Regions from separate parts of the Mesorhizobium sp. C268A genome, predicted to be linked through region 3. Evidence: predicted binding sites of a transcription regulator. Region 3 holds the regulator's gene; each other region holds the start of a gene.
What was found. The regulator PhoB, encoded in region 3, activates phosphate uptake and scavenging genes when phosphate is short. The targets are predictions, from matches to a motif close to TGTCATNNANCTGTCAT.

Region 1 (2,200 bases), 3.6 Mb from region 3:
CCGCCACAGCCGGTCCTCGTCGCGGATCGGGGGTTCCGACCAACCGCCGATCTGGCGCGCCGTCGGACTGTCGCGGCGGTATTTTCCCGACAGCAGGCCGCCGGCGAGCGGGCTCCACACCAAGACGCCAAGGCCCTGGTCGACCGAGATCGGCAAGAGCTCATACTCGGCCTCGCGTGCTTCCAGCGTGTAGTGGATCTGCTGGGTGATGAAGCGCGGCTGGTGCTGGCTGTCGCTGATGCCGAGCGCCTTCATGACCTGCCAGCCGGAATAGTTGGAGCAGCCGACATAGCGGATCTTGCCCTGGGCAACCAGCGTGTCGAGCGCGGAGATGGTTTCCTCGAGCGGCGTCGCGCCGTCCCATTCGTGCAGGAAATAGATGTCGATGACATCGGTCCTGAGGCGCTTCAGGCTCTTCTCGCATTCGCGGATCAGATGATGGCGCGACAGGCCTTCGTCATTGGGGCCCTTGCCGATCCGCATGCGCGCCTTGGAGGCGATCAGCACGTCGTTCTTGCGCTTGCCGCCGAGCGCCTCGCCGATGATCTCTTCCGACAATCCGTTCGAATAGACATTGGCGGTGTCGATGAGATTGATGCCGGCATCGATGCAAGTGTCGATGATGCGCGAGGCCTCCGCGAGATCGGAATTGCCGACGGCAGCGAACGGCCCGCTGCCGCCGAAGGTCATGGTTCCCAAGGTCAGCGCCGAAACTTTCAAGCCGGAACGGCCAAGCGTGCGGTATTCCATGTCAGATCCTCGTAGTTTTGGTGGGGAGGCGGTTTTAGCAGGAAAGGGCGGGGAAGCCCGAAGGGGTCCGCTATTTGTAGGACAATTTGAGCGGCTTGTCGCCATGCCAGGGCGCTGGATCGGCAATGCCTCGCTGCTTTGCAGTGAAGACCGGCTGGCCGGCGGCTTGCAATAAAACCGTCATTGCCGGCCTATATCAAGTCGGCTCAGGGTTTCATGTCAGCCGGCAAGCGGAGCATTGGAAATGAATGAGCTAAAGCAGAATTCTGCGGCCAGGGATTGGCTGGAAGCCGAACTCGCCGACACGCTCGATGAGGACTATGAGCTGGAAATCTCGGAGCCGGCGCTGTCGCTGGAGATCGCCAAGATCTACAAGAACGCGCATCCGCCGTCGATCGATCGCATGCAGTATTTCCGCGACCTGATCGGCTTGCAGTCGGAACTGATCAAGCTGCAGTCCTGGGTTGCCTACCACAAGAAGAAGCTGGTGGTGGTTTTCGAGGGCCGTGATTCCGCCGGCAAGGGCGGCGTCATCAAGCGCATCACCCAGCGCCTCAACCCGCGCATCTGCCGCGTCGTGGCGCTGCCGGCGCCGACCGAGCGCGAAAAGTCACAATGGTATTTCCAGCGCTACGTGCCGCATCTGCCGGCCGGCGGCGAGATCGTGCTGTTCGACCGCTCCTGGTACAACCGCTCCGGCGTCGAGCGGGTGATGGGCTTTGCCGAACCCGATCAGGTCGAAGAGTTCTTCCGCGATGTGCCGGAGTTCGAGCGCATGCTGGTCCGCTCCGGCGTCACGCTGGTCAAATACTGGTTCTCGATCACCGACGAGGAACAGCAGATGCGCTTCATGATGCGCATCCACGATCCGATGAAGCAGTGGAAGCTGTCGCCGATGGACCTGCAGTCGCGCGTGCGCTGGGAGCAGTACACCAAGGCCAAGGAAGAGACGTTTGCCCGCACCAACATCCCAGAGGCACCGTGGTACATCGTCGAAGGCAACGACAAGAAGCGGGCGCGGCTGAACTGCATCGACCATCTCCTCAAACAGCTGCCCTATGAGGACGTGCCGCACGAAGAAATCACGCTGCCCGAGCGGGTGTTCAACCCGGAGTACGAGCGCCAGGTCCTGCCGCGCGAGCTTTACGTGCCGGAGAAGTATTGAGCACTTCTCCTTCTCCCCGTTTCACGGGGAGAAGGTGCCCGAAGGGCGGATGAGGGGCAGCGCCGGCATCGACGAATTCACAGCCGTCGGACGCTGCTAACCTCCAAAAGCAGCGCTGCCCCTCATTGCCTGCCGGGCATTTCTCCCCGTAGAACGGGGAGAAAGAAGCCTGCGCCTATCACTTCGCCACTACACCCGCTTGATCGTCACATGCGTGGCGAGCGCTGTCGCCACCTGCTCGGTGCACTGGTAACCCAGCTTCAGCATATCCAGCCCGGCAAACAG
Region 2 (2,200 bases), 1.4 Mb from region 3:
CAGGTCCCGGCGGCGCTCGTGAGCAGTGGCGCGCCGGCGGCATCCTGGCGCAGTTCCTGCCGCAGTCACCCGAGCGCATGCGCGTGCCCGACATTTCGGGCGGCGACGGCGATCCGCGTGACGTGACGCAGGAGCCGGCCGACAATTCGTGGCGCGAGCTGGTGGCGCTGCTCGGCACCATCGAGCCGACCGAGCTGATCGACCCGACCATCGGCGCCGAGCGGCTGCTCTACAGGCTGTTCCACGAACATGGCGTGCGCGTCTTCGGCGGCGTGCCGGTCGCCGACCAATGTTCCTGCTCAAGGGACAAGATACGCGGCATCCTCGAGGGGTTTTCCGCGCAGGAGATCAAGGACAGCACCGAAGATGGCGGCATCCACGTCGCCTGCGAGTTCTGCTCGAAGCAGTACGACTTCGACCCGGCGGAGTTTGCAACTCAGTAGCATCTCTTCCTTCTCCCCGTATAGTGACGGGGAGAAAACCCCTAATTCACCGTCCGTCGGGTCCCCGGCAGATCCAGCGAAAACGCGGGAATAGCGACGTCGAACGTCTCGCCCTTTTTGTTGCGCATGGTGTAGTGGCCGACCATGAAACCGGAGGGCGTCGAGAGCGGGCAGCCTGACGTGTATTGATAGCTGTCGCCGGGATTGAGCTCAGGCTGGTCGCCGACCACGCCGGCGCCGCGCACTTCCTCGACCCGGCCGCTGCCGTCGGTGATGTGCCAGTAACGCGCCATAAGCTGCACGAAATCGTCCGACTGGTTGTCGATCGTCACCTGGTAGCCCCAGACATAACGGTTCTCCGCCGGGTCCGAGCGGTCCTCCAGGTAGAACGGTCTGACCTGCACTTCGATGTTGCGCGTGACGGCGCGGTACATGGGCTGCTCCGGTTGCGCAGCAGGGAACATTTGTCGCGCCATGCGGTTTGATACGCGCAGAGCGGCATGTCCTGCCAGCCTCAAAGCGCAGTGCCGACAAACAATGTCATTTAAGTGACACATGACAATGTTGGTGTGCGCAAACCTTGCCGGCGACTCAAGGCCCATCTGTCGACTGACAAAGCAGCCGCGAGCGGCCTTTCCGGAGTGACCAGATCTCGATGGAACCAGCTCTCACAGCCGCCTTCGCTTCCTCCGCTTTGCTTCTTTCCAATCTCGCCAGCATCCTGCTTGCTTCGTCGAAACTGCAAGCGCGTCGCCTTATCCCTCCGCCGTCCGGCGAGCAGCCACCGGTCTCGATCGTCGTGCCGTCGCGCGGCGTGGAGCCGTTCACACAAGAGACGCTGCAGCGAGCCTTCTCGCTCGACTGGCCGCGCTACGAACTGATCTTCTGCGTCGCTCACGCCGACGATCCCGTCGTCAAACTGATAAACAGGGCGATCGTCCTGTTTCCCAACGTGCCGGCCCGGCTGCTGATCGGCGACGACCGCGTCAGCAGCAACCCGAAGCTCAACAACTGCGTCAAGGGCTGGGAAGCGGCGCGCTATCATTGGGTTATTCTGGCGGATTCCAACGTGCTGATGCCAAGGGATTACGTCCAGCACCTGATGGCGGCCTGGCGGACCAATACCGGGCTTATCTGCTCGACGCCGATCGGCTCTCGGCCGGATGGCTTTTGGGCCGAGGTCGAATGCGCGTTCCTCAACACGCTGCAGGCGCGCTGGCAATATGCCGGCGAGGCGCTCGGTCTCGGCTTTGCCCAGGGCAAGAGCATGCTGTGGAACAAGCCGATGCTCGATACCAATGGCGGTATCCGCGCGCTGGCCGCCGAGATCGCCGAGGATGCTGCTGCAACCAAGCTGGTCAACGGACTGGGCCTGCACGTCAATCTCGTTGCCTCGCCTTTCGAGCAACCACTGGGGCAGCGCCGACTTGCCGACATCTGGTCGCGCCAGGCGCGCTGGGCGCGGTTGCGCCGCGTCACCTTCCCACTGTTTTTCGCACCCGAGATCCTGACCGGCGTCGCCGTGCCGTTGGCGTTGGCGCTGGTGGCGGCCGCAAGTGCCGGCATCAGCCTGCCGGCCACGGTGATGGCCGTGCTGACGGCGGCCTACATTCCCGAATGCGCGCTGGCCGCGGCCAAGGGCTGGCATCTGTCGCTGCGCATGGTCCCGGCGATGATGGTCCGCGACATGATGCTTCCCGCCATCTGGGCGCGCGGCTGGCTGAGCGGCGCCGTCGACTGGCGCGGCAACACCATGA
Region 3 (2,200 bases):
ACAGCGATGTTCCATCTCGGCTATCTCGTCGAGGAGGGCGCCACCGACAAGATGTTCACCAACCCCGACGACAAGCGCACCCAAGACTACATTACCGGCCGCTTCGGCTGAGCCGTCCGGCGGGTGAATTTTCAGGCACGAGGACCAAGATCATGGGTGAACATACCGTCGCCTCCTTCGATGAAGAGCTCGGGCAGATCAGCAAGCTGATCCGCGACATGGGCGATCTGGCCGGCTCGATGGTCAGCGGCTCGACCAGGGCGCTGCTCAATTCGGACAATGCGCTGGCACAGCGTGTCGTTTCCGACGACGCCATCATGGATGCGCGCCAGCGCGAACTGGACGACCGCGCCATCACGCTGATCGCCAAGCGCCAGCCGATGGCCAACGATCTGCGCGCCGTGGTCGGCTCGATCCGCATGGCCGGCGACCTCGAGCGCATCGGCGATCTCGCCAAGAACATCGCCAAACGCGTCGGCACCGTGGGCTTGAGCGTCACGCCGCGCGACCTCTCGCACTCCATCGATGCCATGGCGCAACTGGTGCTGATCCAGGTGCAAGGCGTCGTCGAGGAATATGCCGCCACCGATGCGGCAGCGCTTGCAAAACTCAGGAATGACGACGAGCGCATCGACGTCAAATACACGTCCGTGTTTCGTGAGCTCTTGACCTACATGATGGAAGACCCTCGCAACATCACCGCCTGCACGCATCTCTTGTTCTGCGCCAAGAATCTTGAGCGCATCGGCGATCATGTCACCAACATCGCCGAAAATGCGTATTATGTGCTGACCGGCCAGCAATTGCCCGCCAATCGTCCGAAGCAGGACGAGACGGCGATGGCCACGCCGGCCTGATGAGGGTGAACTGCCTATGATCGCGCCACGCATCATGGTCGTGGAGGACGAGGAGCCGCTAGGCGTGCTCCTCCGCTACAACCTCGAATCCGAAGGCTATCAAGTCGAGGTGGTGACACGCGGCGACGAGGCCGAGATCCGCCTGCAGGAAAACGTGCCCGATCTCCTGGTGCTCGACTGGATGGTGCCCGCTGTTTCCGGCATCGAGCTCTGCCGGCGGCTTAGAGTGCGGCCCGAAACCGAGCGGCTGCCGATCATCATGCTGACCGCGCGCGGTGAGGAAAGCGATCGCGTGCGCGGCCTGTCCACCGGCGCCGACGACTATCTGGTCAAGCCATTCTCGACGCCGGAGTTCATGGCGCGCGTGAAGGCGCTGCTGCGCCGGGCCAAGCCGGAAGTGCTGTCCAGCGTGCTCAAGGTCGGCGACATCGTGCTCGACCGCGAGTCGCACCGTGTCTACCGCAAGAAGAGCGAGATCAGGCTCGGACCGACCGAGTTCCGGCTGCTCGAATTCATGATGCGCCATCCCGGCCGCGTGTTCTCGCGCAGCCAACTGCTCGACAATGTCTGGGGCGAGACGATCTATATAGACGAGCGAACCGTCGACGTGCATGTCGGGCGGCTGCGCAAGGCCGTCAACAACGGCCGCATGCCGGATGTCATCCGTACCATTCGCGGCGCCGGCTACGCGATCAGGGAAGACTAGGATCCTGCGCGTCGCGCCGTTGCCGGCCATTCACGCGACATGCTTGCCGGATTTGGGCTGAATACCCGGCGCAAAAATCTCCTGGTCGACGAAGCCGAGCGCGCGCGTGGCACAGCCTTCGCGGATCAGCGGCAGCTCGTTGGGCTCGGTGTCGAAGGAGATCGACTTCGAGTGCTGGCCGCCGGCGGTCTGGGCGATCGCTTCGCGCAATGCCGGTTCGATCAGGTCGAACGCGGCGGCGCTGACGCCGACCATGGCGACGGGGGCCGGGTCGATCAGCGCAAACAGGCTGCCGAGGCCGAAGCCGAGCGCCTCACCGGCCCTGCGATAGGCTTCGCGCTCCGGTCCGTCCGTCTCTCGCGCACGAGCGGCCAGCGCCCGCATATCAGCGTCGCCGATATCGACCGGCTCGGCATCCTCGCCCATCATTTTGGCGCTGCGCCAGATGGCGTAGTTTCCGGCATAGGCTTCCACGCAGCCGCGCCGCCCGCAGCGGCAGAGCGCGCCGCCCGGACGGTGGATCATGTGGCCGAACTCGCCGCCCGAGGAATGGGTGCCGGTGAACAGTTCGCCTTTCAGCACCAGCCCCATGCCGATGCCGTGCGACAAGAGGATCGCGATGAAATTGTCGCGGTAG
Region 4 (2,200 bases), on a different contig from region 3:
GCGTCGACCGTCCAGGCAAACGCGTGGTGCTTGAGGACGGCAGTTCTGTTCCCTACGACACGCTGGTGCTCGCCACCGGCGCGCGTCATGCTTATTTCGGCCACGACGAATGGGAGCCTTTCGCGCCCGGGCTGAAGACGCTTGAAGACGCAACCACCATTCGGCGGCGCATCCTGCTCGCCTTCGAGCAGGCCGAGCGCGAGACCGATCCGGCCAAGCGCCAGGCACTGCTGACACTGGTCATCGTCGGCGGCGGCCCGACCGGCGTGGAGCTTGCCGGCACCATTGTCGAACTCGCGCATGAAACGCTGCGCGGCGAATTCCGCAACATCGACACGCGTGAGGCGCGTGTGGTGCTGGTCGAGGCCGGAGACAGGATCCTAGCCAATTTCGCGCCAAAGCTGTCCGACTATGCGCGCAAGGCGCTGGAGCGGCGGGGCGTCACGGTCGAGCTTGGCCGCGCCGTCACGCGCCTCGATGCCGAAGGCGTCGTCTTTGGCGATACGCATCTGCCGGCGCGAACCATCCTGTGGGCCGCCGGCGTGGCGGCTTCACCCGCGGGAGAGTGGCTGGGCGCGCCGGTGGACCGGGCGGGCAGGGTAATGGTCGAGCCCGATCTGACCGTGCCGAACAGTCCTGAAATCTTCGTCATCGGCGACACCGCGCATGTCTTGCGGCCGGACGGCAAACCGGTGCCCGGCGTGGCGCCCTCGGCCAAGCAGGAGGGCAAGCATGTCGCCGCGACGATCAGGGCGCGGCTGGCCGGCGATGGCGCGCCGCGGCCTTTCCGCTACAAACATGCCGGCGACCTGGCGACGATCGGCAAGTGGGCAGCCGCGATCGATTTCGGCTCGATCAAGCTCACGGGATGGCTTGCCTGGTGGCTGTGGGGCGTGGCGCATATCTACTTCCTGATCGGTTTCCGCAACCGGCTCTCGGTGTCGCTTAGCTGGCTATGGATCTATTTCACCGGCCAGCGCAGCGCGCGGCTGATCACCCAGGGCGACGATGACAAGGGCTGAGGTTCTCAACCGCGGCCAAGGATATTCATCCAGCCGTCACCTTTTGCTGATCGACTGACTTCCCGATGGACATGGCCGGTTTTCGGCGCGAAGCTTCCGCCCGGGGCTGGGATCTTGTCACGTCGCTGGGAAGGAAAACCAATGCCGCATCTCAATTACCCCGTCTCCCGCCGTAGTTTTCTTGCCGGTACGGCCGCCAGCGGGGCGCTGATCATGCTCCATCCGTTTTCCGCCCGCGCGCAGGCCAATCAGGCGCATCTGAGGATCATGGAGACCACCGACATCCATGTGAATGTGCTGCCTTACGACTACTACGCCGACAAAGCCAACGACACGATGGGCCTGTCACGGACGGCCTCACTGATCGCGGCGGTGCGCAAGGAAGCCACCAATGCGATGCTGATCGACAATGGCGATCTTTTGCAGGGCAATCCGATGGGCGATTACATCGCCTATGAGAAGGGCCTCAAGGAAGGCGATCTGCATCCGATCATGAAGGGCATGAACCTGCTGGGCTATGAATGCTCGACGCTCGGCAATCACGAGTTCAATTACGGCCTGTCGTTCCTCGACAAGGTGCTGGCCGGAGCCAATTTCCCCTTCGTCTGCGCCAATCTGATCCGCGGCACCGAGCTTGCCGCCAAACCGCGCGACGACAAGCTCTACCTCAAGCCCTATGTCATCCTCGACAAGAAGATCAAGGACGGGTCGGGCGCCGAGCAGCCGATCAAGATCGGCATCATCGGCTTTGTGCCGCCGCAGATCATGGTCTGGGACCTGAAGAACCTGGAAGGCAATGTCAGGACGCGCGACATCGTCGAGGCGGCCAGGGCATGGGTGCCGCAGATCAAGGAGGAGGGCGCCGACATCGTCATCGCGCTCTCGCATTCCGGCATCGATATCAAGCAGGGCGACGGCATGGAGAACGCCTCCTTCTTCGTCGCCGGCGTCGAAGGCATCGATGCGGTGTTCACCGGCCATCAGCATCTCGTCTTCCCCGGCAAGAAGGATTTTCAGGCGCTCGAAGGCGTCGACACCGAGAAAGGCACGCTGCAGGGCAAGCCCGCCGTGATGGGCGGTTTCTGGGGCTCGCATATGGGACTGATCGATCTGCTTCTGGAACGGGACGGATCGAAATGGCGCGTAGCCTCGGCCACATCGGAGGCAAGGCCGATCTA

Region 1: a site for PhoB is predicted at 918-934, ahead of ppk2 (polyphosphate kinase 2). Genes of this name have one in related genera too.
Region 2: a site for PhoB is predicted at 982-998, ahead of NKL06_RS12650 (ceramide glucosyltransferase). Genes of this name have one in related genera too.
Region 4: a site for PhoB is predicted at 1,046-1,062, ahead of NKL06_RS27155 (bifunctional 2',3'-cyclic-nucleotide 2'-phosphodiesterase/3'-nucleotidase). Genes of this name have one in related genera too.

Annotation. Positions count from the first base shown of each region.
Region 1 is NZ_JAMYVX010000001.1:491,245-493,444, reverse strand. Features, by position in the region: gene NKL06_RS02545 (aldo/keto reductase) at 1-750, opposite strand, end outside; gene ppk2 (polyphosphate kinase 2) at 995-1,915, shown strand; gene NKL06_RS02535 (dihydrofolate reductase family protein) at 2,105-2,200, opposite strand, start outside.
Region 2 is NZ_JAMYVX010000001.1:2,607,756-2,609,955, reverse strand. Features, by position in the region: gene NKL06_RS12660 (Hsp33 family molecular chaperone) at 1-443, shown strand, start outside; gene apaG (Co2+/Mg2+ efflux facilitator ApaG/CorD) at 485-877, opposite strand; gene NKL06_RS12650 (ceramide glucosyltransferase) at 1,099-2,200, shown strand, end outside.
Region 3 is NZ_JAMYVX010000001.1:4,050,151-4,052,350, forward strand. Features, by position in the region: gene pstB (phosphate ABC transporter ATP-binding protein PstB) at 1-111, shown strand, start outside; gene phoU (phosphate signaling complex protein PhoU) at 153-857, shown strand; gene phoB (phosphate regulon transcriptional regulator PhoB) at 874-1,563, shown strand; gene NKL06_RS19775 (ROK family protein) at 1,594-2,200, opposite strand, start outside.
Region 4 is NZ_JAMYVX010000003.1:65,932-68,131, reverse strand. Features, by position in the region: gene NKL06_RS27160 (NAD(P)/FAD-dependent oxidoreductase) at 1-1,022, shown strand, start outside; gene NKL06_RS27155 (bifunctional 2',3'-cyclic-nucleotide 2'-phosphodiesterase/3'-nucleotidase) at 1,164-2,200, shown strand, end outside.